Regions from separate parts of the Duganella sp. HH101 genome, predicted to be linked through region 1. Evidence: predicted binding sites of a transcription regulator. Region 1 holds the regulator's gene; each other region holds the start of a gene.

What was found. The regulator FNR, encoded in region 1, switches genes on or off when oxygen is low (the NO sensors DNR and NnrR bind a similar motif). The targets are predictions, from matches to a motif close to TTGATNNNNATCAA.
Region 2: a site for FNR is predicted at 2,249-2,262, ahead of DUGA2_RS16085 (universal stress protein). Genes of this name have one in related genera too.
Region 3: a site for FNR is predicted at 3,780-3,793, ahead of DUGA2_RS01950 (serine protein kinase). Genes of this name have one in related genera too.
Region 4: a site for FNR is predicted at 3,065-3,078, ahead of DUGA2_RS21655 (PAS domain-containing methyl-accepting chemotaxis protein). Genes of this name have one in related genera too.

What each region holds. Positions count from the first base shown of each region.
Region 1 is NZ_LRON01000003.1:258,808-266,551, reverse strand. It holds gene DUGA2_RS06330 (response regulator) at 1-727, opposite strand, end outside; gene DUGA2_RS06325 (alpha/beta fold hydrolase) at 820-1,566, opposite strand; gene DUGA2_RS06320 (DUF2892 domain-containing protein) at 1,765-1,995, shown strand; gene DUGA2_RS06315 (RNA polymerase sigma factor) at 1,992-2,510, shown strand; gene fnr (fumarate/nitrate reduction transcriptional regulator Fnr) at 2,557-3,315, shown strand; gene DUGA2_RS06305 (FixH family protein) at 3,316-3,840, opposite strand; gene ccoG (cytochrome c oxidase accessory protein CcoG) at 3,851-5,236, opposite strand; gene ccoP (cytochrome-c oxidase, cbb3-type subunit III) at 5,233-6,186, opposite strand; gene DUGA2_RS06290 (cbb3-type cytochrome c oxidase subunit 3) at 6,179-6,349, opposite strand; gene ccoO (cytochrome-c oxidase, cbb3-type subunit II) at 6,351-6,977, opposite strand; gene ccoN (cytochrome-c oxidase, cbb3-type subunit I) at 6,992-7,744, opposite strand, start outside.
Region 2 is NZ_LRON01000009.1:86,561-94,304, forward strand. It holds gene DUGA2_RS16075 (Crp/Fnr family transcriptional regulator) at 1-668, opposite strand, end outside; gene DUGA2_RS16080 (response regulator transcription factor) at 971-1,615, opposite strand; gene DUGA2_RS16085 (universal stress protein) at 1,705-2,172, opposite strand; gene DUGA2_RS16090 (protein phosphatase CheZ) at 2,563-3,390, shown strand; gene DUGA2_RS32715 (Hpt domain-containing protein) at 3,390-3,842, shown strand; gene DUGA2_RS16100 (Hpt domain-containing protein) at 3,745-4,197, opposite strand; gene DUGA2_RS16105 (protein phosphatase CheZ) at 4,197-5,024, opposite strand; gene DUGA2_RS16110 (universal stress protein) at 5,415-5,882, shown strand; gene DUGA2_RS16115 (response regulator transcription factor) at 5,972-6,616, shown strand; gene DUGA2_RS16120 (Crp/Fnr family transcriptional regulator) at 6,919-7,716, shown strand.
Region 3 is NZ_LRON01000001.1:522,008-529,751, reverse strand. It holds gene DUGA2_RS01960 (SpoVR family protein) at 1-637, opposite strand, end outside; gene DUGA2_RS01955 (DUF444 family protein) at 634-1,779, opposite strand; gene DUGA2_RS01950 (serine protein kinase) at 1,789-3,717, opposite strand; gene DUGA2_RS01945 (LysR family transcriptional regulator) at 3,823-4,734, opposite strand; gene DUGA2_RS01940 (hypothetical protein) at 4,839-5,258, opposite strand; gene DUGA2_RS01935 (Hpt domain-containing protein) at 5,824-6,234, opposite strand; gene DUGA2_RS01930 (peptidase) at 6,328-7,203, opposite strand; gene DUGA2_RS01925 (transglutaminase family protein) at 7,246-7,744, opposite strand, start outside.
Region 4 is NZ_LRON01000014.1:161,440-169,183, reverse strand. It holds gene DUGA2_RS21670 (ABC transporter ATP-binding protein) at 1-1,039, shown strand, start outside; gene DUGA2_RS21665 (ABC transporter permease) at 1,026-2,114, shown strand; gene DUGA2_RS21660 (ABC transporter permease) at 2,111-3,037, shown strand; gene DUGA2_RS21655 (PAS domain-containing methyl-accepting chemotaxis protein) at 3,234-4,886, shown strand; gene DUGA2_RS21650 (2Fe-2S iron-sulfur cluster binding domain-containing protein) at 4,930-5,223, shown strand; gene DUGA2_RS21645 (hypothetical protein) at 5,220-5,540, opposite strand; gene DUGA2_RS21640 (thiamine biosynthesis protein ThiS) at 5,629-5,898, shown strand; gene DUGA2_RS21635 (sialidase) at 5,900-6,988, shown strand; gene DUGA2_RS21630 (TetR/AcrR family transcriptional regulator) at 6,995-7,600, opposite strand; gene DUGA2_RS21625 (MBL fold metallo-hydrolase) at 7,688-7,744, shown strand, end outside.

The DNA of each region.
Region 1 (7,744 bases):
CCGTGCCTTCGAAGTCCTGCTCCAGCGCCTGGGTGGTGGCGGGGTTGGCGTTGGGCTGGCGCGGCTTGAGCAGGCGGCCCAGTTCGGGATGCAGCACGTACACCGGCTGCGGGCCGCGGGTCAGCGCGAAGTAGTAGCCGGTGCGGCCGACCTTGGCGTTGCGCAGGTGGCCCAGCAGATTGTCCTTGTACAGCCGCAGCACGCCGACCAGCAGGCACACCACCTCGCCGTTGGCGTCCAGCACCGGCGCCACCATCTGCACGATGGGCTGCTTGCCGGCGCGGCCGATCAGCGGCTCGGTGATCAGCGGCTTGCGGGCGCGCATCACGGTCTTGAAGTAGGCGCGGTCGGAGGCGTCGATGCCGGCGCGGCCCGGCACTTCGGGCAGGTCGGCGATCACCATGCCCTCGGGGTTGATCACCAGCAGGTCGTCGAACAGCGCCAGCACGGCGCGGTCCTGGTAGTAGGTGCGCAGTTGGCCGGGGTTGCGGGCGATGGCGGCCGGCGTGTTGCGCGCCGACACGGCGATGATATCGAGCAGCATCAACAGCTTGTCGTCGAGCTCCTCGGCCGTGCGGTTGATCAGCGCCGTCTGCTGCGTGAACAGCACCCTGGTGAAGTCGTCCTGCATGCGATGGGTTTGCACCACCGTCACCAGCGCGATCATCAGAACCGAGGTGATGCTGGTGGCCAGCGCAACTTTTGCCTTGATGCCAAGTGACTTCATTTCATCCTTAGTAGGCGAGGCCGGGCGGGATTGGAAAAAAATATGAAAATGCCAGCAAATTCTCCTATCAAAGCCCGGCCTTGGCAACAGGATTAACGCTGGGCGGCGGCGATGATCACCTCGGCGACCTTGGCCGGCTGCGAAACCATGGGCACATGGCTGGTTTTCAGCGTGACGGTGGTGGCGTTGAGCTTCCTGGCGAAGGCTTGCTGCAGCGCCGGCGCGATCATGCGGTCGTTGGCGGCGGCGATGTAGTAGTTGGGCTTGGTTTTCCACGCGGCCACGGTGGTGGCGTCGCCGAAGGCCTTGGCGTTGATCGGGCCCTGGGTGGCGGCGATCAGCGCGGCGGTGGCCGGCGGCACGTCCTGGGCGAAGTTCTTGGCGACCGAGTCGGCAGGAAGCCACAGGTAGCCGGCGGCGTCGGCCTGCAGGGTGGCGATGCCGGGCGGCACGGCGTAGTCCTTGCCCAGGTTGGCGGTGGCCTCGCCTTCGGACGGCGCGAACGCGGCCACATAGACCAGGGCCTTGATTTTATCGCTGGTGCCGGCCTGGGTGATGACGGTGCCGCCCCACGAGTGGCCGACCAGCACCACCTTGCCGGTTTGCGCATCGACCACGCGCTGGGTGGCGGCGACGTCGTCGGCCAGCGAGCTCAATGGGTTCTGCACGGCCACCACTTTCAAGCCCTTGGCCTGCAGCAGCGGAATGACCTTGTCCCAGCTGGAACCATCGGCGAACGCGCCGTGGACCAGGACGACGGTGGTGTCGGCGGCCGGGGCGGCGGCCTGGGCGGCGAATGCGGAAGCCAGCAGTGCGGTAGCGATCAGGGTGCGTTTCATGATGTTTTCTTTCAGTTGGGTAGTTGGCGATCAAATAGTGTGCTACTTGATGTGTTGAACTATAGCTCGCAATTTAATCGCGTGCAAGATAAAAATTCTAAATATTTTGTGATAATTCATCCGCAGCGCGAATCCAAACCGCGCCGGCCGCCCTCTTAGCAGCCGAGGGACTTCCTCTGCGACGAATTGGAGTGCACTATGTTCTATGTGAAAAATGTACCAAACTGGGAGCGCGCGCTGCGCGTGGTGGCCGGCCTGATCGCCGTCTGGATAGGCATAGTCGTGCTGGGCGGCATGTGGGGCATGGCGCTGGCGGCGTCGGCGGCGGGCATCGTCGGCTCCGGCCTGTTCGGCTTTTGCCCGATGTGCGCGCTGGTCGGCCGCCGGCTGGACAAGGCGCAGGCTGCCCAACATAACGGAAATCCATGACACTGGCGGCACACCATCTCCCCGTGCTGGACGCCGCCCACCGCGGCGATCCGGCGGCGCTGGCGCAGCTGCTGCGGCTGTGCCAGCCCGACATCCGCCGCTACGCCCAGCGCAACTGCCTGATCGGCGACGTCGACGACGCCGTGCAGGAAGCCTTGCTGGTGCTGTCGCGGCGGCTGTCGTCGGTGCGCCTGCTGGCGGCGTTTTCCGGCTGGCTGTTCCAGGTCGTCAAGCGCGAGTGCCACCGCCTCGGCCGCATGGCGCTGGGCCACGATCCGTGGGACGACGAGCGCGCCGAGCAGTGGCTGGCCAGCCAAGACACGGCCGGCCTGCGGCTGGAGCTGGTCAACGCGCTGGAATCGCTGCCGGCCGATTATCTGCAGGTGGTGCTGCTGCGCGACTTCGCCGAGCTGTCGATCGCCGAAATCGCCGCCGAAGTGGGCGACAGCAGCGCGGCGGTCAAGAGCCGCTTGCATCGTGCAAGGAAAATGGCGCGCGAATACTTGATCGGATGACTGCGGCATCGACCACAGATGACGACAAATGGTCTACACTGGCTGCATGATACGAGAACTTCCAGAGCTGGTCCTGCCCAGCGCCACCATCGAGATCCTCAAGGCCAGTTGTGCGACCTGCAGCATGCACCAACTGTGTTTGCCCATGGGGCTGGACAACAACGATATGGACCGGCTCGACCAGATCATAGGCCGCCGGCGTAAAGTGGCGCGCGGCGCCACGCTGTTCCGCATCGGCGATCCCTTCCAGAGCCTGTTTGCGATACGCCTGGGCCATTTCAAGACCTACCAGGTCAACCGCGAGGGCGCCGAACAGATCACCGGCTTCCAGATGGCCGGCGAACTGCTGGGCATGGACGCCATCAGCACCGACCTGCACCATTGCACCGCCGTGGCGCTGGAAGACAGCGAGGTGTGCGAGATTCCATTCGGCAGCCTGCAACAACTGCTGGCCGATATGCCGACGCTGCTGCGCCACTTCCACCGCATGATGAGCCAGGAAATCACGCGCGAGCAAAGCGTGATGCTGTTGCTGGGGAATATGCAGGCGACCCAGCGTTTTGCCGCCTTCCTGATCAACCTGTCGTCGCGCTACGAGGCGCGCGGCTACTCGCCCAACACCTTCCAGCTGCGCATGTCGCGCGAGGAAATCGGCAACTACCTGGGGCTGACGATCGAGAGCATCAGCCGCCTGCTGTCCAAGTTCAAGAAGGAAAGCCTGCTGCGCGTGAGCAACCGCGAAATCGAATTGCTCGACGTGCCGACGCTGAAAGCCATCACCGCCGGCATGCAGACCTGCGCCTGATTAGTTGTCGGCCTGCAGCGTCACTTGGCGCTGCGCCGGCCAGGTCCACGCGCCGGCCAGCCGCCAGTCGCGCTGCTCGCCCTCCACCAGCACCACCCAGCGGCTGCGCTCCAGCATCGGCAGATTGATCTGGAACGCGCCGAACTCGTCCGGCTGCACCACCAGCTGGATATCCTTCTCCGGCAGCGTCGCATGCGACAGGTGGACGAACAGCCGCTCGCTCCGGCCCTGGTCGCTGCTATTGCGCCGCAGCTGGCCGTTCAGCGTGCCGGTGGTGGCGTCGTAGCCCAGCGACATCGACAGGCCCAGCGTCGAGGCCAGGCGGTCGCGCCGCAAGTCCTGGTTGATGGCCTTGCCCTGCTTGTAGTAGTCGCCCACCACCAGCGCGTCCTGCTGCGACCAGGCCAGGTAGCCGGTATAGCTGCCGGCCACCACCACCACGGCCGGGCCGAGCATCAGCAGCCACGGCCAGCGCTGCTTCCACCACGGCGTCGCCGGCGCTTGCGCCATCATCGATACGCTCATCTTGCTCTCCTTAGCGCGGCACGAAAAATACCGCGTGTTCCTTCACATGCAGCGACGGCTGGTCGACTGCGGTCAGTTCGATTTCGATCTTGTTCGAGCCCGGCTGGCCGGCGCCGTGCTCGGTGCGCAGGCGGATCGGATAGGCCTTGGTCTCGGTGCCTTCCACCCGCACCTCTTCCGGCGTCACCTGCGACAGCGTGGGCAGGCCGCCGACGCGGATGCGGTAGGTGTGCGCCTGCTCGGTCGTGTTCATGATCTGCAGGCGGTAGACGTTTTCGATCATGCCCTCCTCGACCTCGCGCCCCATGGCGCCGCGGTCGCGTATCACGTCCAGCTTGAGCGGCGTGCGCAGCCACAGCGCGATGCCGACCGCCGCCACGATCAGCGCCAGGATGCCGGCGTAGATCTTCACCCGCGGCCGCAGCGTGCGCTGGCGGATCTCGGTCGGCGTGTAGTGCATCAGCAGCGCCCGCTCGGTGCTGTAGCGTATCAGGCCGCGCGGCTGGCCGATCTTGTCCATCACGCCGTTGCAGGCGTCGACGCAGGCGGCGCAGCCGATGCACTCGTACTGCAAGCCCTTGCGGATATCGATGCCGGTCGGGCACACCTGCACGCACAGGCTGCAGTCGATGCACGAGCCGCCGTTGACTACATCGCGCTTGTTGAGCGGCGCGCGCGGTTCGCCGCGTTCGCCGTCGTAGGTGATGATCAGCGTGTCGCGGTCGAACATCGAGCTCTGGAAGCGGGCGTACGGGCACATGTACTTGCACACCTGCTCGCGCAGCCAGCCGGCGTTGCCGTAGGTGGCCAGGCTGTAGAACACCACCCAGAACCATTCCCACGGGCCGAAGCTCAAGGTCAGCACCTCGTTGCCCAGCAGCTTGATCGGCGTGAAGTAGCCGACGAAGGTGAAGCCGGTCCACAGCGCCACCGCGCCCCAGGCCAGGTGCTTGGCGCTTTTCTTGCCGAACTTGGCGGCCGACATCGGCTGCCGGTCCAGCGCCATGCGGGCGCTGCGCTTGCCTTCGATCTTGCGTTCTATCCACAGGAAGATTTCGGTGTACACCGTTTGCGGACAGGCGAAGCCGCACCACACCCGCCCCGCCACCGCCGTGGCGAGGAACAGCAAATAGGCGCAGATGATCAGCAGCGCCGCCAGGTAGATGAAGTCCTGCGGCCACAAGACCAGGCCGAAGATGTAGAACTTGCGCGCCGCCAGGTCGAACAGCAGGGCCTGGCGTCCGTTCCACTGCATCCACGGCGTGCAGTAGAAGGCCAGCTGCGTCAGCCACAGGCACAGCCAGCGCAGGCGGGCGTAGCGGCCCGAGGTTTCGCGCGGATAGATTTCCTCGCGCGCCGCATACATCTTGATGACTTGTGGTGCAGGATCGTTCATTTTGCTGCCGTGGCGGTGTCTGTCGCCGCCGCGACCGGTGAGGGTTCAACATGGTTGACGTCGTTCGACAAGCTCCACACATAGGCGGCCAGCACGTGCACCTTGGCGTCGCCGAGGAAGTCCGCGAACGCCGGCATGGTGGTGCTGCGGCCCTTGCGGATGGTTTCCATGATGGTCTCGGCGCTGCCGCCGAACAGCCAGATCTTGTCGGTCAGATTCGGTGCGCCGAGGGCCTGGTTGCCGGTGCCGCTCGCGCTATGGCAAGCCATGCAGGCGCCGAACTTGTCCTTGCCGAACACCGCCTTGATCGGATCGGCGGTCGAGCCGGACAGGCTCAGCACGTAATGGGCGACGTTTTCCACATCCTTGTCCGAACCCAGCGCGGCGCCCATGGCCGGCATCACGCCGGTGCGGCCGTGCAGGATGGTTTCCTTGATGGTCTCGGGGGCGCCGCCGAACAGCCAGTCCTTGTCGGTCAGGTTGGGGAAGCCCTTGTTGCCGCGCGCATCGGAGCCGTGGCACTGCGCGCAGTAGGTCAGGAACAGGCGCTCGCCGATGGCGTGGGCCTTGGGATCGGCCGCCACCTGCTTCAGGTCCTGCTTCTGGTATTGCGCGAACAGCGGGCCGTAGTCGGCCTCGGCCTGCTTGAGCTCGGCCTGGTACTGGCCCGAGGATTTCCAGCCCAGCTTGCCGGCATAGCTGCCCAGGCCGGGATACAGGACCAGGTAGCCCAGGCCGAAGACGATGGTGATGTAGAACAGCCACATCCACCAGCGCGGCATCGGCGTGTTCAGCTCGCTCAAATCCTCGTCCCACACGTGGCCGGTGGTTTCGCCGGCCTTGCCCTTGATCTTCGATTGCGAGAACAGCAGCACGCCGCAGCCGACGATGCCGAGCAGGGTCAGCACGACGATGTACATGTCCCAGAAACCGTTGGTGAAATCAGCCATGGCTGTGCTCCTTCTCGTCGTCGTCGAACGGCAGCTGGGCCGCCGCCGCGAAGTCGGCTTCCTTGTTGTGGATAAAGGCCCACCACAGGATGCCGGCAAATGTGATGAAGGAAATCACCGTCATCACGCTGCTGGCGCGATCAAACAGGGTATCGATAGCCATGCTAGTTCCTCGTCTTGATTAATGTGCCCAGGCCTTGCAGATAGGCGACCAGGGCGTCTTCTTCGGTCTTGTCTTTGAGCTCCTCCGGCGCGGCGGCGATCTCGGCGTCGGTGTAGGGATCGCCCAGGCGCTTGAGCGCCTTCATCTTCGGCACGATCGATTCCGGCACCAGCGAGGTCTTCGCCAGCCATGGGTAGTTCGGCATGTTCGACTCGGGCACCACGTCGCGCGGATTGGCCAGGTGGGTGCGGTGCCATTCATCGCTGTAGCGGCCGCCCACGCGCGCCAGGTCCGGCCCGGTGCGCTTGGAACCCCACTGGAACGGCCGGTCGTAGACGAACTCGCCGGCGACCGAGTAGTGGCCGTAGCGTTCGGTCTCGGCGCGGAACGGACGCACCATCTGCGAGTGGCAGTTGTAGCAGCCTTCGCGCACATAGATGTCGCGGCCCGCCAGGCGCAGCGGCGAGTAGGGCTTCAGGCCCGCCACCGGCTCGGTGGTGGACTTCTGGAAGAACAGCGGCACGATCTCGACGGCGCCGCCGACGCTGACCACCAGCGTCACCAGCGCGATCAGCAGCCAGGGATTTTGTTCTATCCACGAATGTGTAAACTTCGGTGAAAATTTCATACTCAGCTCCGATATCAGGCGTGGCCGGCGGTCAGCGCGGGGATGCGCGCCACGGCGGTCTCGCGGTTACGCAAGGTCATCCAGGTGTTGTAGCCCATCACGCACATGCCGCTCAGGTACAGCAGGCCGCCGGCGAAGCGCACCACGTAGTACGGGTAGGTGGCTTTGACGCCTTCGACGAAGGTGTAGGTCAGCGTGCCGTCCGGATTGACCGCGCGCCACATCAGGCCCTGCATGACGCCGGCGATCCACATCGCGGCGATGTACAGCACGATGCCGATGGTGGCGACCCAGAAGTGCAGGTCGATCAGCTTGGTGCTATACATTTTTTGCTGACCGGCCAGGCGCGGCAGCAGGTAGTAGATCGAGCCCATGGTGATGAAGCCCACCCAGCCCAGTGCGCCGCCGTGGACGTGGGCGATGCCCCAGTCGGTGTAGTGCGACAGCGCGTTGACGGTCTTGATCGACATCATCGGGCCTTCGAAGGTGGCCATGCCGTAGAACGACAGCGAGACGATCATGAACTTCAGGATGGGGTCGGTGCGCAGCTTGTGCCAGGCGCCCGACAGGGTCATGATGCCGTTGATCATGCCGCCCCAGCTTGGCGCCAGCAGGATCAGCGAGAACACCATGCCGATCGATTGCGTCCAGTCCGGCAGCGCGGTGTAGTGCAGGTGGTGCGGGCCGGCCCACATATAGGTGAAGATCAGCGCCCAGAAGTGCACGATCGACAGGCGATACGAGTACACCGGACGTTCGGCCTGTTT
Region 2 (7,744 bases), on a different contig from region 1:
ATGCCGATGGTGCGCTGGTCGACGCTGATCAGGCCGATCTCGTTGAAGGCCGACAGCGTGCGGCTGACCGTTTCCAGCGTCAGGCCCAGGTAGCTGCCGATCTCGTGGCGCGTCATGCGCAGGTTGAACAGCTTGCTCGAATAGCCCATCTGGGCGAAGCGCTCGGCCAGCGACACCAGGAAGCGCGCCACGCGCGCCTCGGCGCTGAGCGCGCCCAGCATGCCGATCATGGCTTGCTCGCGCACCAGCTCGCGGCTCATGACGCCGTACATCATGTTTTCCAGTTCCAGGTGGACGCGTCCCAGCGCCGTCAGCTTTTTGAACGGCAGCAGTATCAGGTCGCAGTCGGACAGGGCCACGGCTTCGGAGGAATAGTGGCGGGTGTGGATGCCGTCCACGCCCAGCATGTCGCCCTTCATCGGGAAGCTCAGCACCTGTTCGTTGCCGAACTCGTCGATCAGCACCGTTTTCAGGAAGCCGGAGTTGACGATGTACAGCGTGTCGAAGGGCTGGCCGATGGTGTGGATGCGCTGGCCGGTCTTGAACTGCACGTGCTGGAACAGCAGTTCCTCGGTGGTGATCGAGCACGCCGCCGGGATGTGCAGCAGGTCGCAGACTTCCTTCAGGTTGGACCAGAGCCGCCCTTGACGCTGACGGCCCGCCTCCATCGACGAGGACTGCATGGTCGCGGTGGTGGTCGGACGAATTTCGGACGTTTGCGTAGACAGCATGGTGATCTCCTGTGTACAGGTATAGCTTTTCGAAAGGACGGGAACTGGGCTGTGCCGCGCTGCTTGGTTTCCTGTTGTGGTGTCGCACGGCATCGTGCTGCCTGTCTGGTGCCGTGCAGCATGAATCGTATGGTTTCAGTATGCCAACGCGATGGGGAGATAGATATCAGCAATGGCTGAATATGCGCGTAGGAGCCAGCGCAGGCTTGTAGGAGTTGTCCTAACGAGGGACGGGGAGATCAGGTCTTGAAGGGGGATAACAAACGATGAGCCACGGCATATTGCACCATCTCCGACAGCGAACTCATGCCCATCTTCTGCATGATGCGGGTCTTGTGGGTGCTGACCGTCTTGACGCTCAGGTGCAGGCTGTTGGCGATTTCGGTGATGGACTTGCCGGCCACCAGCAGCGAAAACACTTCGAATTCGCGGTCCGACAGCTGTTTATGCAACAGGCTTTCGTTGGGCATCATGATGTTGAGCGCCAGTTGCTCGGCCACCTCGGTGCTGATGTAGGGGCGGCCGGAAGCCACCTTGCGGATCGCGCCGACCAGCTGGGTGCCGGCGCTTTCCTTGGTCAGGTAGCCCTGCGCGCCGGCGCGGATGGCGCGCACCGCGTACTGTTCCTCTTCGTGCATGGTGAGGATCAGGATGGCCAGCTTGGGCGCCTCCGCCTTGATCTGGCGGATCAGGTCGACGCCGCTGCGGCCGGGCATGGACAAGTCCAGCAGCAGCAGGTCGAAACCGCCCTGGCGCACATGGCCGAGGACTTCGAAGCCGTCGATGGCCTCGCCTACGATATCGATGTCGGGTGCGCCGTCGAGTATGCGCTTGAGACCTTCGCGCATGATGGTGTGGTCGTCGGCAATGACAATACGAATCATAGTGGTGCTTAAAAAGTGATTAAAAGTAAGTATTCTTATTTTTGAACTAATCTTGTGATCTTACTACAAAAATGTAGCAGGCCCGCGCTTTATTTGCTGCCGGGTTCCTTGATCAGGCGATGCACCAGCACCGGTGTTTTGGCGTGCGACAACACCTTGTTGGTAACACTGCCCAACAACAGCTGGCCCCAGCCGCTGCGGCCGTGCGAGCCCATGAAGATCAGGTCGCAGCGGTGTTTTTCCGCCACATCGACGATCTTCAGCGCCGCGCTTTCCGCGAACGCCGTCAAGGCCTCGCAGGGCACGCCGCGCTTGGCGCAGGAATCGACGACGTCCTGCGTGTGCTCCTGGCCGGCGCGCAGCATGGCGGCGCGGTATTCGTCCTCGCTGGGGTAGCTGGGCGGGATGATCTCGACGTAGATCGGGTACTGGTACTCGGGCGCCACGAACAGCACCAGCACCTCGGCCTTCATCTGTTCGGCAAAGGCCACCCCGGCGCAGGCGGTTTTGCTGGAAACGGCGGAGCCGTCGGTGGTAATCAAGATTTTGCGGTACATGACGAACCTCCTTTTAAAACCAGCTGGCTGCTCTTAATTGTAGTCCCGATTTACATTATTGTTAGTATGGAAAGACTTGATGATTATCAAATAAAAGCCGTTTATCCCGTGGCGCCCGTGTTGGCTTTCATACTTTTTACCTGTTATTTTTGCACCCGAGCACTACTTTTGTGTCTCAAGGCGTGTTTTGTCGATCTAACCAATGTTAGTATCTCCAAATACAACGAAACTTGGCTTGGACCCGGAGCGCAGGGCAGGCGACCCTACTCCGGGATTGAATAATCTGGCTGCGCCCTGCTACACTCGGGTAAGTGCGTTATATTGCCGAGCGTCATCACAGACAAGCAAGTTTAGGGCAGCAATTTTACAAATTATGGAGAAGCAGGGATTATGACCAACGCCGCTGACGATTTCGACGCATTATTTGATGAAGTGTCCGCTCAGAGCAAGACCGCAGCGCCTGCTCCAGCGCCTGCTCCCGCACCAGCTTCGGCGGAAGACGACCTGGAAAGCCTGTTCGACGAAGTCTCGTCGGCCCGGCCTGCGGATGTCGCGGCTGCCGCCCCCGCCCCAGCGCCCGCGGCCAACGCCGCCGCGCCGGCCGACGGCGCCGAGGCCGAAGACAAGCCGATGTTCGAACGCCTGGGCGGCATCGTCCGCCTGCTGCACGATTCGCTGCGCGAACTGGGCTACGACAAGGCGCTGACCGAGGCTTCGTCGCAGATCAACGACGCCCAGGACCGCCTCGAATACGTCGCCACCCTGACCGAACAAGCCGCCAACAAGGTGCTCAACACCCTGGACGAAGGCATGCCGGAGCAGGATACGCTGTCGAAAAAATCCAAGGACATGGAAAACCGCTGGGCCGACCTGTTCGCAGGCAAGCTGAGCCTGGACCAGTTCAAGCAGCTGGCCGGCGACTCGCAAGCCTTCGCGGTGGCCGTGTCGGCCGCCACCGAGGCCGAAAAAGCCCGTTTGCTGGAAATCATGATGGCCCAGGACTTCCAGGACATCACCGGCCAGCTGATCAAGAAAGTCGTGACCATCACCAAGACGGTGGAGCACGAACTGGCAGAACTGCTGCGCGACAATGCGCCGCCGGCGGTACGCGAGAAAATCGCGCAAAAAGAAGTGTCCCTGATGTCCGGCCCGTCGGCACCCGCCGTCGCGCTGAACCAGGACAATGTCGACGACCTGCTTGCTGACCTGGGATTCTAATGGACGATATGCTCAAGGATTTCGTCGTCGAGGCGATGGATCTTGCGGTCAACGTTGAAGAGCATCTGCTGCGGCTCGAACGCGACCCGGACAATAAAGAGACACTCAATGCGGTGTTCCGTTCCTTCCACACCATCAAGGGCGGCGCCGGTTTCATGGGCCTGCCTGCGCTGGTCGCGGCCTGCCACCTGACCGAGAACCTGTTCGACGCGCTGCGCACCGGCGCCGCGCCGGTCACGCCGATCGCGATCGAGGCGGCGCTGCAGGCGTCGGGCTTCGTGGCCGACCAGCTGGCCGAACTGAACAACGGCGCCGAGCCGGACAGCCTGCCGGCCATGCCCAAGGATCTGGAAGTCATCCTGACCGACGCCATCGAAGGCAAGACCACCGCTGGGCCGGCGCATGCGCCGGCCCAGCGGTGGTCTTGCCTTCGATGGCGTCGGTCAGGATGACTTCCAGATCCTTGGGCATGGCCGGCAGGCTGTCCGGCTCGGCGCCGTTGTTCAGTTCGGCCAGCTGGTCGGCCACGAAGCCCGACGCCTGCAGCGCCGCCTCGATCGCGATCGGCGTGACCGGCGCGGCGCCGGTGCGCAGCGCGTCGAACAGGTTCTCGGTCAGGTGGCAGGCCGCGACCAGCGCAGGCAGGCCCATGAAACCGGCGCCGCCCTTGATGGTGTGGAAGGAACGGAACACCGCATTGAGTGTCTCTTTATTGTCCGGGTCGCGTTCGAGCCGCAGCAGATGCTCTTCAACGTTGACCGCAAGATCCATCGCCTCGACGACGAAATCCTTGAGCATATCGTCCATTAGAATCCCAGGTCAGCAAGCAGGTCGTCGACATTGTCCTGGTTCAGCGCGACGGCGGGTGCCGACGGGCCGGACATCAGGGACACTTCTTTTTGCGCGATTTTCTCGCGTACCGCCGGCGGCGCATTGTCGCGCAGCAGTTCTGCCAGTTCGTGCTCCACCGTCTTGGTGATGGTCACGACTTTCTTGATCAGCTGGCCGGTGATGTCCTGGAAGTCCTGGGCCATCATGATTTCCAGCAAACGGGCTTTTTCGGCCTCGGTGGCGGCCGACACGGCCACCGCGAAGGCTTGCGAGTCGCCGGCCAGCTGCTTGAACTGGTCCAGGCTCAGCTTGCCTGCGAACAGGTCGGCCCAGCGGTTTTCCATGTCCTTGGATTTTTTCGACAGCGTATCCTGCTCCGGCATGCCTTCGTCCAGGGTGTTGAGCACCTTGTTGGCGGCTTGTTCGGTCAGGGTGGCGACGTATTCGAGGCGGTCCTGGGCGTCGTTGATCTGCGACGAAGCCTCGGTCAGCGCCTTGTCGTAGCCCAGTTCGCGCAGCGAATCGTGCAGCAGGCGGACGATGCCGCCCAGGCGTTCGAACATCGGCTTGTCTTCGGCCTCGGCGCCGTCGGCCGGCGCGGCGGCGTTGGCCGCGGGCGCTGGGGCGGGGGCGGCAGCCGCGACATCCGCAGGCCGGGCCGACGAGACTTCGTCGAACAGGCTTTCCAGGTCGTCTTCCGCCGAAGCTGGTGCGGGAGCAGGCGCTGGAGCAGGCGCTGCGGTCTTGCTCTGAGCGGACACTTCATCAAATAATGCGTCGAAATCGTCAGCGGCGTTGGTCATAATCCCTGCTTCTCCATAATTTGTAAAATTGCTGCCCTAAACTTGCTTGTCTGTGATGACGCTCGGCAATATAACGCACTTACCCGAGTGTAGCAGGGCGCAGCCAGATTATTCAATCCCGGAGTAGGGTCGCCTGCCCTGCGCTCCGGGTCCAAGCCAAGTTTCGTTGTATTTGGAGATACTAACATTGGTTAGATCGACAAAACACGCCTTGAGACACAAAAGTAGTGCTCGGGTGCAAAAATAACAGGTAAAAAGTATGAAAGCCAACACGGGCGCCACGGGATAAACGGCTTTTATTTGATAATCATCAAGTCTTTCCATACTAACAATAATGTAAATCGGGACTACAATTAAGAGCAGCCAGCTGGTTTTAAAAGGAGGTTCGTCATGTACCGCAAAATCTTGATTACCACCGACGGCTCCGCCGTTTCCAGCAAAACCGCCTGCGCCGGGGTGGCCTTTGCCGAACAGATGAAGGCCGAGGTGCTGGTGCTGTTCGTGGCGCCCGAGTACCAGTACCCGATCTACGTCGAGATCATCCCGCCCAGCTACCCCAGCGAGGACGAATACCGCGCCGCCATGCTGCGCGCCGGCCAGGAGCACACGCAGGACGTCGTCGATTCCTGCGCCAAGCGCGGCGTGCCCTGCGAGGCCTTGACGGCGTTCGCGGAAAGCGCGGCGCTGAAGATCGTCGATGTGGCGGAAAAACACCGCTGCGACCTGATCTTCATGGGCTCGCACGGCCGCAGCGGCTGGGGCCAGCTGTTGTTGGGCAGTGTTACCAACAAGGTGTTGTCGCACGCCAAAACACCGGTGCTGGTGCATCGCCTGATCAAGGAACCCGGCAGCAAATAAAGCGCGGGCCTGCTACATTTTTGTAGTAAGATCACAAGATTAGTTCAAAAATAAGAATACTTACTTTTAATCACTTTTTAAGCACCACTATGATTCGTATTGTCATTGCCGACGACCACACCATCATGCGCGAAGGTCTCAAGCGCATACTCGACGGCGCACCCGACATCGATATCGTAGGCGAGGCCATCGACGGCTTCGAAGTCCTCGGCCATGTGCGCCAGGGCGGTTTCGACCTGCTGCTGCTGGACTTGTCCATGCCCGGCCGCAGCGGCGTCGACCTGATCCGCCAGATCAAGGCGGAGGCGCCCAAGCTGGCCATCCTGATCCTCACCATGCACGAAGAGGAACAGTACGCGGTGCGCGCCATCCGCGCCGGCGCGCAGGGCTACCTGACCAAGGAAAGCGCCGGCACCCAGCTGGTCGGCGCGATCCGCAAGGTGGCTTCCGGCCGCCCCTACATCAGCACCGAGGTGGCCGAGCAACTGGCGCTCAACATCATGATGCCCAACGAAAGCCTGTTGCATAAACAGCTGTCGGACCGCGAATTCGAAGTGTTTTCGCTGCTGGTGGCCGGCAAGTCCATCACCGAAATCGCCAACAGCCTGCACCTGAGCGTCAAGACGGTCAGCACCCACAAGACCCGCATCATGCAGAAGATGGGCATGAGTTCGCTGTCGGAGATGGTGCAATATGCCGTGGCTCATCGTTTGTTATCCCCCTTCAAGACCTGATCTCCCCGTCCCTCGTTAGGACAACTCCTACAAGCCTGCGCTGGCTCCTACGCGCATATTCAGCCATTGCTGATATCTATCTCCCCATCGCGTTGGCATACTGAAACCATACGATTCATGCTGCACGGCACCAGACAGGCAGCACGATGCCGTGCGACACCACAACAGGAAACCAAGCAGCGCGGCACAGCCCAGTTCCCGTCCTTTCGAAAAGCTATACCTGTACACAGGAGATCACCATGCTGTCTACGCAAACGTCCGAAATTCGTCCGACCACCACCGCGACCATGCAGTCCTCGTCGATGGAGGCGGGCCGTCAGCGTCAAGGGCGGCTCTGGTCCAACCTGAAGGAAGTCTGCGACCTGCTGCACATCCCGGCGGCGTGCTCGATCACCACCGAGGAACTGCTGTTCCAGCACGTGCAGTTCAAGACCGGCCAGCGCATCCACACCATCGGCCAGCCCTTCGACACGCTGTACATCGTCAACTCCGGCTTCCTGAAAACGGTGCTGATCGACGAGTTCGGCAACGAACAGGTGCTGAGCTTCCCGATGAAGGGCGACATGCTGGGCGTGGACGGCATCCACACCCGCCACTATTCCTCCGAAGCCGTGGCCCTGTCCGACTGCGACCTGATACTGCTGCCGTTCAAAAAGCTGACGGCGCTGGGACGCGTCCACCTGGAACTGGAAAACATGATGTACGGCGTCATGAGCCGCGAGCTGGTGCGCGAGCAAGCCATGATCGGCATGCTGGGCGCGCTCAGCGCCGAGGCGCGCGTGGCGCGCTTCCTGGTGTCGCTGGCCGAGCGCTTCGCCCAGATGGGCTATTCGAGCAAGCTGTTCAACCTGCGCATGACGCGCCACGAGATCGGCAGCTACCTGGGCCTGACGCTGGAAACGGTCAGCCGCACGCTGTCGGCCTTCAACGAGATCGGCCTGATCAGCGTCGACCAGCGCACCATCGGCATCAAGGATCCGGAAGCGCTGAAAACCCTGCGCCGCCTGCCGCCCTCCCGCACCCGCGCCAAGCAGCTGGCCGCCGCCAAAACCAAGGGCGGCGACAGCGTCACGCCGGGTCAGTTACTGGCTGCGTTGTAAGCCCCGCGCGGCCCCCGCCGCCTTACCC
Region 3 (7,744 bases), on a different contig from region 1:
GATATGGCGGCTGGCGCGGCCGCTCCACCGGCGCCGCATCCGGCGGCTTTCCGCCGGGCAGGGCTTGGTAGCGTTGCTGGAAGAGGCCGGGCGGCGATGGTTTCGCCGGCGTGGCGGCGGGGTAGGGCGGGCGATACAGCTCCTGCTGGATGTCGATGTGCGGCTCCAGCGCCAGCGCCGCGTCCAGCACGGCTTCGACGGCGGGCCGGCCGTGGCGCGCCAATGCCTGCTCCAGCCGGTGGGCCCTGGCGGCGCTCTGTTCCAGGATGTGCCCGCCGGCCATCTTCATGAAACGCTCGAACAGGGCGTTGCGGCGGACAAAATCCGCGTGGCCGATGACATGGGCGGCCACCAGCGTATTCTCGGCCAGGCTGTTTTGATTCATCAGGTAGGCCCGGCAGGGATCGCCGGGGAACATCACCTCGAAGATGCGCGAGTGCCCCATGTTCTGATGCAGCAACTGATGGATGTAGCGCAGCCCGAACGACCAGTGATGCATGCGCACCGGCACGCCGTAGACCGCAATTTCCAGCATGAAGTTTTGCGGCACCAGCTCGAAATCCACCGGGTAGTATTCGAGCCCGAGTTCTGCGGCCAATTGCTCGATGCGTGCGGTGTAGTCCTCCAGCTTGCTCACGCGCGCTCCTCTGCGGCGGCCTGCCGCACCAGGAATTGCTTCAGCGCGGAGACCACGTCTTCAGCATCGGTCAGCACCACGCTGGACAGCGGCAAGCCCTGGCGCTCGCGCTCTTTCCAGAGGCGGCCCATCTCGGTCTCCAGCATGCGCGGCATGCCGGGCAGGGTTTCGACATAGCCGAGATAGTTCATGCGGCCGGCCAACTGCCCCAACGACTGGCTGGCCGCTATCCGGTCTTCCGAAAAATTGTCGCCGTCCGAGGCATAGAACAGGTAGCTGTTGTAGCTGGCCGCATCATACTGCTCGTCCAGCAGCGATTGCGCGAGGTGGAAGCCGGTGGAAGCCATGGTGCCGCCCATGCCGCTGACCTCGAAGAAATCGCGCTCGTTGAATTCCCAGGCGCGTGCCGCATGCGCAAGAAAGCGCAGCTCCACGTGACGGTAGCTGCGCCGCAAGCCTTGCAGCGCCAGAAAAAAGAAGGTCTTGGCCAGACGCCGTTCAGGCTGCGTCATGCTGGTCGACACGTCGAGCATGAAGAACACCACCGCGCTGCTGCTCGGACGCGGCCGCTCCACCAGTTGGCGGAAGCGCAGATCGTCATTGGTGAAGGGTGCCGGCGCGTTCTGCACGGCACGACGCTTGATCGCCTCCTTGACGGTGCGGCGCCGGTCCAGCCGCGAGCGGGCGCCGTGCTTGTCCCAGCCGCGCTGCACGACCTCGGGCTGCTCCAGCGTGGCCTGGCCGCGCGGCTGCAACAACGGCAACTGGAATTCCTCCCACAGCCAGTCCAGGATGTCATCGACGGCAAGCTCCATCATCAGCGTCACCTCGCCCGGTGCATTGCCCGCGCCGCTGCCATCGCCATGCACGTCGTCCGCCGGCAACAGCAGATCGCCAGGCTGTCCCGGTCCCTGGCCGGCGCCGGTATTGCTGTTTCCTTCGGCCAGACGGAAACGCGCGTGCTCAAGTAGCCGCAGCGGTACCTGCACGCTGCGCTGGCCCGCCTCGCTCATCAGGTCCGGCGAGGCGATGATGTCCGGCAGATGGTCGCGCACGGCGCCGCGGACCTTGTCGTTGTGCCGCAACCAGTCGCGCGCGCCGCGGGAGAACAATTCGTACCAGTCGCGTTGATGGGTCTGCATCGTCCGGCCTCATTCCTGCGCCAGCAGCGTGGTGACATAGTTCAGCGCCTCGCGCGCGCCATGGCTGTCGTAGCCGTACTCGTCGACCAAGCGGCCCTCCACGGCGGATATCTTGGCGCGCACATCGTCGTCGGGGCGCTTGCTGGAACTGACCAGCCGCAACACGTCGCGCCGCTGCTCGAACAGGTATTGCTGCAACGCGTCGCGCAGCTGCGCGTGGCTGCCCAGGCCGAAGGGCTGGCCGCGCTTGTAGGCGCTCATGGCCTTGCGCACCACCTCTTGCCGGAACGATTGCTTGCCCGAATCGGAGATCGAAATCTTTTCCTCGACCGCGCGCAGGAAGCGTTCGTCCGGACGCCGCTCCTCGCAGGTGATGGGGTCTTTCACCTGCCGGTTGTCCAGCATGGCTTCGACCTCGTCCAGGTACTTGCCCAGCAGTTCCTCCACCTCTTGTTCGAAGGAGACGAACAAGGCCTTGTGCACATCCTCCTTGACCCAGCGGTTGTAGAAATCCTTGCGCGTCAATACGAGGTAGTCCACCCATTTGCGCTTGCGCGCCGATTCGATGCGGGCGTCGCTCTCGATGCCGTCCTTCAGTGCCAGCAGCAGGTCCATCGTGGTCAGGCTGCTGCGGGACGACTGGATGATGGCATTCGACAGGGCATTGATCACGAAGCGCGGCGACACGCCGGAAAGACCTTCGTCCGGCGCCCGGTCCTTGCCGCGTATCCGCTGCGCCTCGGCCTGGTGCACGCCGTCCACATCCTCGCCCGCATGGATGCGCACCCGCTTGGACAGCTCGCCGTCGCGCTCCTCGCCCTCGTGCAGCCGGGTCAGCACGGCGAACACCGCCGCCGCGTGCAGCACATGCGGATCCAGATGCACGCTGCGGAAGGCGGGCGCGGCCGCCAGGATCAGCTTGCGATAGATGCGCGCCTCTTCGCGATAGTTCAGCGTGTAGGGCACTTGCACGATCACCATGCGGTCCAGCAAGCCCTCGTTCTCGCTCTCCTGCAGGAACTTGCGGAACTCGGCGAGGTTGGTGTGCGCAAGGATGGTCTCGTCGAGATAGATCAGCGGAAAGCGCGCCACCTTGACGTTTTTCTCCTGCGTCAGCGTCAGCAGCAGGTACAGGAACTCGCGCTTGACCTTGAGGATTTCGATCATTTCCAGCATGCCGCGGCTGGCGGCATACACGGCGCCGGACCAGGACCATGCGCGCGGATCGCCCTCGTCGCCGAACTCGGCCACCTTGGACAGGTCAACCGAGCCGACCAGGTCGGCGATGTCGGCGGTATTCGGGTCATGCGGCGCATAAGTGCCGACGCCGCTGCGCCCGGCTTCGGAAATGAATATGCGCTCGACCGGCATGCGCAGGAAGTCGCCGCTCAGTTCATGCTCAAGCCGGGTGCGGCAGTGCGGACACAATTCGCCCGCCACCTCCACGCCATAGCTTGCGCGGAAACCGGAGCGCATGGTGTGCGGCACCAGGTGCAGCGGCGATTCATGCACCGGACAGCCGGCGATGCCGAACAGGGCGCCGGCATCGGTGTAGCTGTATTCCTCGAGCCCGCGCTTGAGGCGTATCACCAGCGTGGACTTGCCGCCCGAAGGCGGCCCCAGCAACAGCAGCAGCCGCCGGCCGACCTCGGATCCGGCCGCGGCCGCCTTGAAGTAGTCGGCCACGCGCGCCAGCGCATCGTCGATGCCGAACAGCTCGTCCGCGAACAGCGTGCAGCGCAGCTTGCCGTCCTCGCCCTGCTGTCCGCTCCAGCACAACATGTCCCAGATGTATTGATGCGAGCTGCGCACGAACTGGCAGGGCGCCGCCGGCAGCACCTGTTCCATGAACTGCGCGAAGCTGCCGCTCCAATGTCCCGCCCGGTGCTGACGCGTGAAGGCGTGCAATTGCTCCCTGTATAGTTCGCGTTGATCCATCGCCCCATTCCCTCCCGTGTGGTCAGCACATTCAAGTATCTGCGCTGGGGCAGCGGGGGCGTATGATCCGCGTCAAACGGAACCGGGGATATTTATGGCTGAAAATCAGTCAACGCGGTCCCATGGCGGCGTGCCGGCGAATTCCTCGACCAGGAAATCGATCATCACCCGCACCTTGGCGCTCAGGTGGCGGCGGCTGGGGTAGACCGCCAGCACATCGATATCGGGCATGTGGAATTCGGGTAGCACCTGCACCAGGGCGCCGGCGCGCAAGTCGGCCCCGACCAGGAAGCTCGGTTGCCAGATCACGCCCATGCCGCCCAGGGCGGCGCTGCGCGCGGTGTCGCCATTGTTGGTGTGCATGGCGCACGCCACCCTGACCGCGTGCGGCTGGTTCTGGGCGTCGAGCATCTGCCACTCGTCGGCGGTGGCCGCGTAGCTGTAGCCGATGCAGCGGTGCTTCAGCAGATCGGACGGCTGCAGCGGCATGCCGTACTCGGCGATGTAGGAGGGCGCGGCGCACAGGATGTTGCGCGAGGTGGCAAGCTTGCGCGCCACGTTGGACGCCGACCCGGCGCGCGAGATGCGGATCGCCATGTCATAGCCTTCCTCGACAATATCGACCACGCGGTCGATCAGCGCCACATCCAGTTGCACGTCGGGATACTTCTTCATGAACTTGGCCCACAACGGCGCCAGGTGCAGCACGCCGAAACTGAGCGGCGCGTTGATGCGCAGCACACCCTGCGGCTGCATGGTGGCCGAGGAAACGATCGCTTCGGCCTCGGCCACATCGTCGAGGATGGACTTGGCGCGTTCGAACAGCGCCTCGCCGCTGGAGGTCAGCGACATCTTGCGCGAGCTGCGGTTCAGCAGCCGGGTTTGCAGATGGGCTTCCAGGTCGCTGATGTAGCGGGTGACGTTGGCGGGCGAGGTGTCGAGCGCATCGGCCGCGCGGGCGAAACCTTCGCGTCGCACCACTTCGACGAACACCTCCAGCGCACGCAACCTGTCCATACACGACTCCCATTCATGTTTTATAAAGTATAAATCAGCAAGAAAATAAAAAAGCCGCAGCACCCGGGTGGTGTTGCGGCTCTATGGCGGGGCAGACAAGTCGCTCAGCGCGGAATGTAATTCACGTTGGCGGCTTCTTTGATCACGCGGCTGGCGCTGATCGCGGTATTGCCGCTTTGCACAGCTGCGGTGTTACCGTGGTACATGCCGACCAAACCGACCGCGGCCTGGGCATCGCCGGCACTGGCGGCGCGTTCGAACAAGCGCATGGCTTCATTGCGTTTGGCGGGGTTGGACAGGTAACGCAGCGCCAGTTCGCGCTGGGCCACCGGGGAGCCCTGATCGGCCCATTCCTGCAGCCGGCGCTCGGCGGCTGCCTGGCCCTGCGGACCCAACTGCGTGGCCATGGCTTCAATCACGGTCGGCGAGGGCACCGCGTCTTCCTGCGCCTGGCAGGCGATCAACGCGCCCACCAGAACCAGTACCGACGATACCAGCACGCCAGACTTGTTGAATAATTCCATATTTTAGTTACCCTTGGTTAAAGCAGTACCACTGTCGGCGAGGAAAGCCTTCCTACAATTCTGTCCAAGGCTAAAACCCGAGGCCGTCTGCTGCGGCGCTTCAAGTCCGGCGGGCGCGTCTGCCGCGCTCCGTCGCATTGCACCATTATACTTGCACCGGGACAAATTATCAATTGCGCAAGATGCTCAAACGCAATAATTCCCTCTTTCTATTCTACAAAATTGCAGAAAAACACAGCGCACGCCAGGTATCGCCTTGCTAGTCTGCCGTCATTTGCTGATCCGGAGGGGATATTATCACGAAGCTTTTGCCGCTCCTGAACGCAAGCTGATATTCAGGGTAACAATTGTAACCATTCGTTAAGGGGCCGCGAAAAGCCGCGAGGCGACATCCTTGGTTGCAATGCAGCACAAGTAAAAATTCATATTTACTGAACAATATGCCCGAATTTAGTTGAGCGCAATCTCTGCGTCAGGATAAATCGTTGAGTGTGGCGCAGGAATCGACGGCGGCAGAGCAAACCCCGCAGTTACCGCCGGTGACAGTGGTATGGAGCCAGTCAGGCTAAGCCTGGGCCGTTTGTCCGCTTTGAGGCGGGTTGCGTTGCAGCCAGGCATCGGCTGACTGCAATACCAGCTGGTATTCGGATTCCAGTGCGGCAAACAGCGGGGGAATTTGATCCGGTTGGCGCTCGGCGATGGCCTGCTCCAGCTTGAGCGAGGCCGCCACCAGCCGCTTGGCGCCCAGCGTGCCGATCGAGCCGCGCAGGCTGTGCAGCGTCTTGCCGGCGTCGGTGTAGCGCTCTTCGCGCAGCGCGGCGGCGGCCTGCTGCACCGGCGCCATGCCGGGCGCGCAGGCGTCGCGCACGATCTTCGAGACGATGGTCAGCGCCTTGCCGTCATTACCCATGTACTTGAGCAAAGTATCGACCGAAAAGATGGTCTCCTCGGTTGCCGGCGGGGTGGCGTCAGACATGCATCGCTCCATGAAGGTGGGTTTTATTTATCATACTCTCTCCAGCCATGCGCTACGTGCTGGATTGTTGCAATTATGCAGTATTTCGGCCTGTTATTGCTGTCCATCATGGAATTGCTGCGCCAACGTCTGCAACGGCGTGTTGGACGGCGGCGGCAGCGCCACGCCGGCCGGCGGCGCCACGCGCACCGGTTTGCCGCCGCTGGCGGACGAGTGCAACACGTTGCCGGTGGCTTCAGGCGCGGCGTCCCAGACCGGCTTGTCCAGTCCTTCAAACACGCTCTTCAATTGATGGCCCCAGGTATTGCGTATCATCTGGAAGTACTGGTTGCGTTCGTCGATGGTGACGAAATGGGTCACGGCCAGCTGTTCGTTACCGTAGACCAGCAAATCCAGCGGCAGTCCTACCGACACATTGGAGCGCAAGGTGGAATCCATGGAGATCAGCGCGCACTTGGCGGCGTCGTCCAGGCTGGTGGCGGGCGTCACCACGCGGTCGATGATGGGCTTGCCGTATTTGGCCTCGCCGATCTGGAAATACGTGCTTTCGTCGTGCGATTCGATGAAGTTACCGGCCGAATAGATCTGGAACAGGCGACAGCGCTCGCCCTTGATCTGGCCGCCGAAAATGATGCTGACATTGAAGTCGATGCCGAACTCGGCCAGCGCCTTGGCTTCGCGCTCATGCACCTGGCGCACGGCGTCGCCCAGGATGCGGGCGGCTTCGTGCATGCTGGTGGCGCTCCAGATGCTGCGGCCGTCGGCGTTCTGCTGCTCGGCCACCAGCTGGCGTATCGATTGCGAGATCGACAGATTGCCGGCGGTCATCATCACCATCATGCGCTCGCCGGGTATCTCGAACACGCTCATCTTGCGGAAGGTGCCCACCTGGTCCACTCCGGCGTTGGTGCGCGAATCCGATAAAAACACCAGCCCGGCATCCAGGCGCATGCCCACACAATAGGTCATCGTTGCAAGTTATTGATTAGAAGAATAAATATTGTACACCCCTCATTGGGGCACGATCTGCACATCCACGCTCATCGACTCCATGCCGCCGCCGCGCCGCACGCCGCGCACCGGCGCCGCCGCATCGTAGTCGCGGCCGATGGCCAGGCGGCAATACGCATCCGTCATCAGGCGCGCGTGGGTCACGTCGATGCTGACCCAGCCGCTGTAGTCGCGGTCCTCGGCCCAGGCGTCGACCCAGGCGTGGCTGGCCGCGTGGTCGCTGGTTTCCGGGTCGATATAGCCGGACACATAGCGCGCCGGTATCCCGTGCGCATGGCAGCAGGCCAGGAACAGGTGGGCATGGTCCTGGCACACGCCCTGGCCCAGCGCCAGCGCGTCGCTGGCCGTGGTGGTGACGGCGGTCGCACCGCTTTGATACCGGACCGCACCAAAGATGTGCTCCGCCAGGCACATCAAGTCCCTGGTCTGCGCCTTGCCTTCCGGCAGGCAGGACGCGGCCAGCTCCAGGATGCCGGGCGTCTGCTCCGTCAGCCGCGTC
Region 4 (7,744 bases), on a different contig from region 1:
GACGCCGGACGCGGTGCTCAAGCTGTTCGAATCGCTGCGACGCCTGGCCTCCGAAGGCGTGAGCATCCTGTACATCAGCCACAAGCTCGATGAAATCCAGTCGCTGTGCGACAAGGCCACCGTGCTGCGCGCCGGGCGCGTATCCGGCACCGCCAATCCGAAAGAGGAAAGCGCCAAATCGCTGGCGGAGCTGATGATAGGCCGCGAACTTCCCGTCTGCGTGCATCGGCCGCGCGAGCCGGGCGAGGTGCTGCTGTCGCTCGACCGGCTGAATGTGCGCAGCGACGATCCGTTTGGCACGCGCCTGAAGGATGTCGGCCTGGCGCTGCGCAGCGGCGAGATCGTCGGCATCGCCGGTATCTCCGGCAACGGCCAGCAGGAGCTGTTGAAAGCCATCTCCGGCGAACGCCCGCTGGCTGTGGGCGGCGGCGCGATCCGCCTGTGCGGGCGGGACGTGGGCAAGCTCGATGCGGCGCAACGCCGCCAGTTGGGACTGGGCTTCGTGCCGGAAGAGCGCTTGGGACGCGGCGCCGCGCCCGAGCTGTCGCTGGCCGACAACGCGCTGCTGACCGGCTATCTGCCGGCCGCCAATACCGGCATGGTCAGGCGCGGGCTGATACAGCGCGGCGCGGTGCGCGAGTTCGCGCGCAAGGTGATCGAGCGCTTCAACGTCAAATGCGGCGGCGAGCAGTCGGCTGCGGCCAGCCTATCGGGCGGCAATCTGCAGAAGTTCATTGTCGGCCGCGAGATCGCGCTGGCGCCGAAGGTGATGGTGTTCGCGCAGCCCACGTGGGGCGTGGACATCGGCGCCGCCATGCTGATACGCCAGGCCATCATCGACATGCGCGACCAGGGCGTGGCGGTGCTGGTGCTGTCGGAGGAGCTGGACGAATTGTTCATGATGAGCGACCGCATCGCCGTGCTGGCGGACGGCCGTTTGTCGCAGGCGGTGGCGGCGTCCGCCACCAGCATCGACCAGATCGGCGTGTGGATGAGCGGCGATTTCGATCACCAGGGAGCAGACCATGTCGCGGCTTGAACGACGTCCCGAACCTTCGCGCCGCATGATGCTGGCGTCGCCGCTGATCGCGGCGGCGGCCATGCTGCTGACCGGCTCCGCGCTGTTCTTCTTCCTGGGGCAGGAACCGCTGCATGCCTTCTACGTCTACTTCATCAAGCCGTGGACCACGCTGTACGGCGTGGGCGAGCTGCTGCTGAAGGCGACGCCGCTGATCCTGTGCGGCGTGGGCCTGGCGATAGGCTTCCGCGCCAACGTCGCCAACATCGGCGCCGACGGCCAGCTGACGGTGGGCGCCATCGCTGCCGGCGCGGTGGCGCTATATTTCGACGAGGTGCAGGCATGGTGGGTGCTGCCGCTGATGCTGGCGGCGGGCGCGCTGGGCGGCATGCTGTGGGCGGCCATCCCCGCGCTGCTGCGCACGCGCTTCAACACCAGCGAGATTCTCGTGAGCCTGATGCTGGTGTACGTGTCGTATCACTTGCTGAGCTACCTGGTGCACGGGCCGATGCGCGATCCGGCCGGCTTCAACTTCCCGCAGTCGAAAATGTTCAGCGATTCGGCCACCTTGCCGCTGCTGGTGGAGGGCTTGCGGCTGAACGCGGCCTTCATCCTGTCGCTGGTCGCGGCGGGGGCGGCCTGGTTCTTCTGCAAGCACACGTTTGCCGGCTACCGCATGCAGGTCAGCGGCATGGCGCCGGCCGCCGCGCTGTACGCCGGCTTCAGCGAGCCGCGCAATGTGTGGCTGGCCTTCATGGTCAGCGGCGCGCTGTCGGGCATTGCCGGCGTGGGCGAGGTGGCGGGGCCGCTGGGGCAGATGCAGCCGTCGGTGTCGGCCGGCTACGGCTTTGCGGCCATCATCGTCGCCTACGTCGGCCGCCTGCATCCGCTGGGCGTGGTGTTGTCGGCGGTGCTGATGTCGCTGCTGTACATCGGCGGCGAGACGGCGCAGATCGAGCTGCAGGTGCCGTCGGCGATCACCGGCATGTTCCAGGGCCTGCTGCTGTTCTACCTGCTGGCCGCCGACCTGTTCATCCACTATCGTTTCAAGCCGCACCATCGCCGCTTGCCTGTCACCGCCGGAGAAACCGCATGATCAGCACCGAACTGTTAATCGCCTTCCTCGCCAGCACGGCGGGCGCCGCCACGCCGCTGGTGGTGGCCTCGATAGGTGAGCTGGTGACGGAGCGCTCCGGCGTGCTCAATCTGGGCATGGAGGGCATGATGCTGGTGGGCGCGGTGGTGGGCTTCGGCGTCACGCTGGGCACGGGGCAGATGTGGCTTGGGCTGCTGGCGGCGATTGCGGCCGGCATGCTGATGTCGCTGATCTTCGGCTTCCTGGTGCTGACGCTGCAAACCAACCAGGTGGCCACCGGCCTGGCGCTGACCTTGTTCGGCATCGGACTGTCGGCCTTCATGGGGCGCGGTCTGGTGGGGCAGACGGTGGAGCCGATGCCGCATCTGCACTTCCCGCTGCTGTCGGATGTGCCGTTCGTCGGGCCGCTGCTGTTCCGTTTTGACGCAATGGTGTACGGTTCTGTCGCACTGGTGCTGCTGGTCGGCTGGATGCTGGCGCGTACCCGCATCGGACTGGTGATACGCGCGGTGGGCGAGTCGCCGCACAGCGCGCATGCGATCGGCTATCCGGTGATCGGCCTGCGCTACGGCACGGTGCTGTTCGGCGGCGCCATGGCTGGCCTGGGCGGCGCCTACCTGTCGCTGGCGCTGACGCCGATGTGGGTCGAGGGCATGACGGCGGGGCGCGGCTGGATCGCGCTGGCGCAGGTGGTGTTCGCGACGTGGAAGCCACGCGGCGTGATGGTGGGCGCCTATCTGTTCGGCGGCGTGACGGTGCTGCAGTTCCACGGCCAGGGCATGGGGCTCGATATCCCGTCGGAGTTCCTGGCGATGCTGCCCTACCTCGCCACTATCGTTGTACTAGTCATCATTTGCCGCAATCCGCAAGCAATCTTGCTGAATAAACCAATGTCTTTGGGCCAAAACTTCAAGCCGGATTGAGATATGTTGCGTTTGCGCACAGGAAAATTGATCTAGATCAAAAATCCGCAGTAAAAACTGGTGGTTAACATTCCCGGCGACAATTGGTGACTTTTGCGCAGGGATCCCCCCCCTATTCTGGACTCATCGGCTACCGGCCGATGGCGCTCCCCAAACCCCGGCACGCCCCTTCCATAACGATAATTAAGGAACGGCCATGCGCATCAACAGTCCAGTCACTCAAAACGAATACCTGATGGAAGACGGCAAGACCATTGTCTCCAGCACCGATTTGCAGGGCAATATCAACTACGCGAATCCGTATTTCATCGAGGTCAGCGGCTACACCGAACAGGAGCTGCTGGGCGCGCCGCAGAATATCGTGCGCCATCCGGACATGCCGGTCGAAGCCTTTGCCGATCTGTGGCAGACCATCCGCAGCGGCATGCCGTGGACCGGGCTGGTGAAGAACCGTTGCAAGAACGGCGACTACTACTGGGTGCTGGCGAACGTGACGCCGGTGATCGAGCAGGGCAAGCCGGTCGGCTATCTGTCGGTGCGGACCAAGCCCAGCCGCGCGCAGGTGCGCGAGGCCGATGCCTTGTACCGCCAGTTCAAGGCCGGCAATCCGCAGCGGCTGCGCATCGTCAACGGACGCGCGGTGGGGACCGGCATTGTGGCGCGGCTGGCGGGGTTGATGCGGATGTCGCTGGCGCGCCAGATCGGCGCGGCGACGCTGCTGACCGGCGGCGTGCTTGCCGTGCTGGCTTTTGCCTTGCTGGGCCTGGGCGACGCGGGCGTCGCCGCTGTGCGCAGCGGCTTGGGGGCGCTGGCGCTGTGCGCCATGCTGGGCATGGTGTGGTTCGGCCGCAGCCTGTATCTGAACGTGGCGCTGCCGCTGCGGCAGGCGACGCGCGCTGCGCGCATGATGGCGGGCGGCGACCTGACGGCGGCCTTCGATGTCCAGCGCGACGATGAAATGGGCCAGCTGCTGGCGGCGCTGCGGCAGACCAATATCAATCTGCACAGCATCATCGGCGACGTGCGCGCGAACTTCGACGAGATCTCGGTGGCGACCGGGGAAATCGCCGACGGCAACCTGGATCTGTCGGGCCGCACGGAGTCGCAGGCCTCCAGCTTGCAGCAGACCGCGGCCAGCATGGAGCAGCTGACATCGACCGTCCAGCAGAGCGCCAGCAATGTCGCCAGCGCCAACCAGTTGGCCGGGCAAGCGTCGGCGGTGGCGGCGCAGGGCGGCAGCATCGTGTCGCAGGTGGTGTCGACGATGGACGACATCAGCGCCTCGTCGAACAAGGTGCTCGACATCATCGGCCTGATCGACGGCATCGCCTTCCAGACCAATATCCTGGCGCTGAATGCGGCGGTGGAGGCGGCGCGCGCCGGCGAAGAGGGACGCGGCTTTGCCGTGGTGGCCAGCGAGGTGCGCAACCTGGCGCAGCGTTCGGCCACGGCGGCCAAGGAGATCAAGACGCTGATCGACCAGTCGATCCGCAAGGTGCAGGCCGGCACGGTGCTGACCAACAGCGCCGGCGTAACGATGAACCAGGTGATCGAGTCGGTGGACCGGGTGTCGCGCGTGATGGAAGAGATTTCGAACTCCACGCGCGAGCAGAGCGTTGGCATCGACCAGGTCAACCAGGCGGTGATACAGATCGACGACATCACGCAACAGAACGCGGCGCTGGTGGAGCAAGCCGCCGCCGCCGCCGGCAATCTGGCGCAGCAGACGCGGTGCGTGTCGCAGGCGATGGCCGTGTTCAAGCTGCAGGGTGGTGTGGCGGTGCGGCGCGTCGCCGTGGCGCCGGCGCCGCAGGTGGCCGCCAAGCCCCGGCTCAAGCTGTTGGCCTGATCGGGTTATCATGCCGGTTTGACGGGGCAAATCGGGAATCGGCATGGATGCTGCGGTAAAGGTGACGTTGGCGGGGCAGGGATGGCGCTTCGACGCGCAGGCGCCGGCCACGGTGCTGCAAAGCGCCGAGCGCGCCGGCGTGCGCCTGCCCAGCTCCTGCCGCAACGGCACCTGCCGCACCTGCATCTGCCTGAGCACCAGCGGCACGGTGCGCTACCTGATCGAGTGGCCCGGCCTGAGCCTGGACGAAAAGCGCGAAGGCTACATCCTGCCCTGCGTGGCCATCGCCGTAACCGACCTGGTCATCGAGGCGCCCGCCGCTTCGCGGATCGCTTAGGTCGCCGGGCCGTCGTCGCGCTTGCGCAGGCGGCTTAGCAGCGCGTCGGTCGATTCGCTGAGCGGCACGCCGTGGCGCCGCATCAGCTGGATATTCAGCACCATGTTTTCCAGCACCAGCTTGGCCGCCACGGCCAGCAGGGTCAGGTGCTTGTCTTCCTCGCTGAAGCTCTCCATCGCCTCGGCCATCTCGCACAGGTGGTTGGAGATCAGGCCGCGCAGATCGTGTTCGTCGAACGGCAAGTCGGCGAAATCGATCGGGTCTTCCTTCTCCACTTCCTCCATCAACAGTTCCAGCTCTTGCGGTGTGATCGTCATGCGGCGCTCCATTAGTTGATGCATTTTCATTTTATTCGAAACGGGCATAGAATCTGAATTCCCGTCGATCAGACCAATAAGCACAACGATGGCGCAACTCATTTTTACCCAGCAACTGGGCCGCTTCATGGATGTGCCGCAGGTGGAGACCAAGGCGGCAGATCTGCGCAGCGCCCTCGACGCCACCTTCGCCGACCACCCACGGCTGCGCGGCTACGTGCTCGACGAGCAGGGCCAGTTGCGCGAGAACGTCGTCATCTTCATCGACGGCCAGCGCACCCGCGAGCGGAAAATCTTGAACGACGCGCTGGCTCCCCTATCCAAAGTCTATATCTTGCAAGCTCTCTCTGGAGGTTGACATGTCCGACCGCGCCTACATCGGCACCCGCAAAGGTCTGTTTGAAATCTACCGCACCCATGAGGCGTGGCATATCGATCAGCAGCACTTCCTGGGCGACCCGGTGTCGATGGTGCTGCCGGACCGGCGCGACGGCGCGCTGTACGCGGCGTTGAACCTGGGCCACTTCGGCGCCAAGCTGCACCGGCGCGATGCGGGCAGCGACAACTGGGTCGAGGTGGCGGCGCCGGCCTTTCCCACCAAGCCCACCGACTCCGCCGATCCGGTCGAGTGGACGGTCAAGCAGATCTGGTCGCTGGCGGCGGGCGGGCCGGACCAGCCGGGCGTGCTGTGGGCCGGCACCTTGCCGGGCGGCCTGTTCCGCTCGAACGACCGCGGCGAGACGTGGCAACTGGTGGAAGGGCTGTGGAACGTGCCCGAGCGCGCGCAGTGGATGGGCGGCGGTTACGACGTGCCGGGCATCCACAGCATCTGCGTCGATCCACGCGACAGCAGGTCAGTGCTGGTCGGCATCTCCTGCGGCGGCGCCTGGCTGACCACCGACGGCGGCGAGAGCTGGTCGCTGCGCGCGCAAGGCATGAAGGCGAACTATATGCCGCCGGAAATGGCGGATGTGCAGCAGATACAAGACCCGCACCGCATCGTGCGCTGCCCGGCCGAGCCGGACAAGCTGTGGTGCCAGCATCACAACGGCATCTGGCGCTCGGTGGACAACGGCGCCAACTGGACCGAGGTGCACAGCGCGCCGCTATCGAATTTCGGTTTCGTGACGGCCGTGCATCCCAAGGATGGCGAGACGGCCTGGTTCGTGCCGGCCGAGGCGGACAGCAAGCGCATCGCGGCGCATGCGGCCCTGGCCGTCACCCGCACCACGGACGGCGGCAAGCACTTCACCGCCTGGCGCGGCGGCTTGCCGCAGCAGCATTGCTACGATCTGGTGTATCGCCACGGCCTGGCCGTCAGCGATTGCGGGCAGATCCTGCTGATGGGATCGACCACCGGCGGCGCCTGGCTGTCGGAGGATGGCGGCGGCCAGTGGCAGACCATCTCCACCACCTTGCCGCCGATTTACTCGGTCAGTTTCGCCTAGCCTGATTCAGCCGGCGTAGGCCAGGAACATATCGACGGTCGCTTCGACCACTTTCTTTTGCATGGCCGCGTCCAGCGGCGGCTGGTTCAGCGTCACCTGCGGCCAGAAGGCGAAGGTTTTCAGCTGGCCGGTCAGCATCTGCGGGGCCAGCACCGGATCGGCCTTGGTCAGCTTGCCGTCGGCCTGGGCGGCGCGCAGCCAGGCCACGGCTTCCTCTTCCTTGCGGGTCAGCCGCGTCACCATCTCCTGCGCCCGCTCGGGCGAGTGGATGGATTCGGCGATCGCCACCCGCGCCAGGTCGAGGAAGTAGCTGTCCTGCAGCATGGCCATCTTTTTCCATAGCAAAGCCAGCAATTGCTCGCGTACCGGCACGGCCGGATCGTAGGGCTGCTGCTCCTGTGCCATCGAACTATTCCACAACTCATGCAATATTTGCGCGAACAGTTCGTCTTTACTGGGGAAGTGGTTGTACACCGTGCGCTTGGAAACACCGGCGGTGGCGGCGATCTTGTCCATGCTGGTCGATTCGAATCCGCTGACACGGAACTCGGCGATGGCGGCTTCGACGATGGCCTGGCGTTTGCGGTCGGTCAGTTTGAGGGGCGTGTTCATGGCTTTATTTTACACCGACTAGTTTACTTTTCAAAAAATAAGAACTACACTGTGTAGTGTACATTGTCAATCCAGGAGTCGCCCGTCATGACTTATCAATCCGTTACCGCTGAATCCGCCCTCGATGGTTTGTCCGTGCCCAGC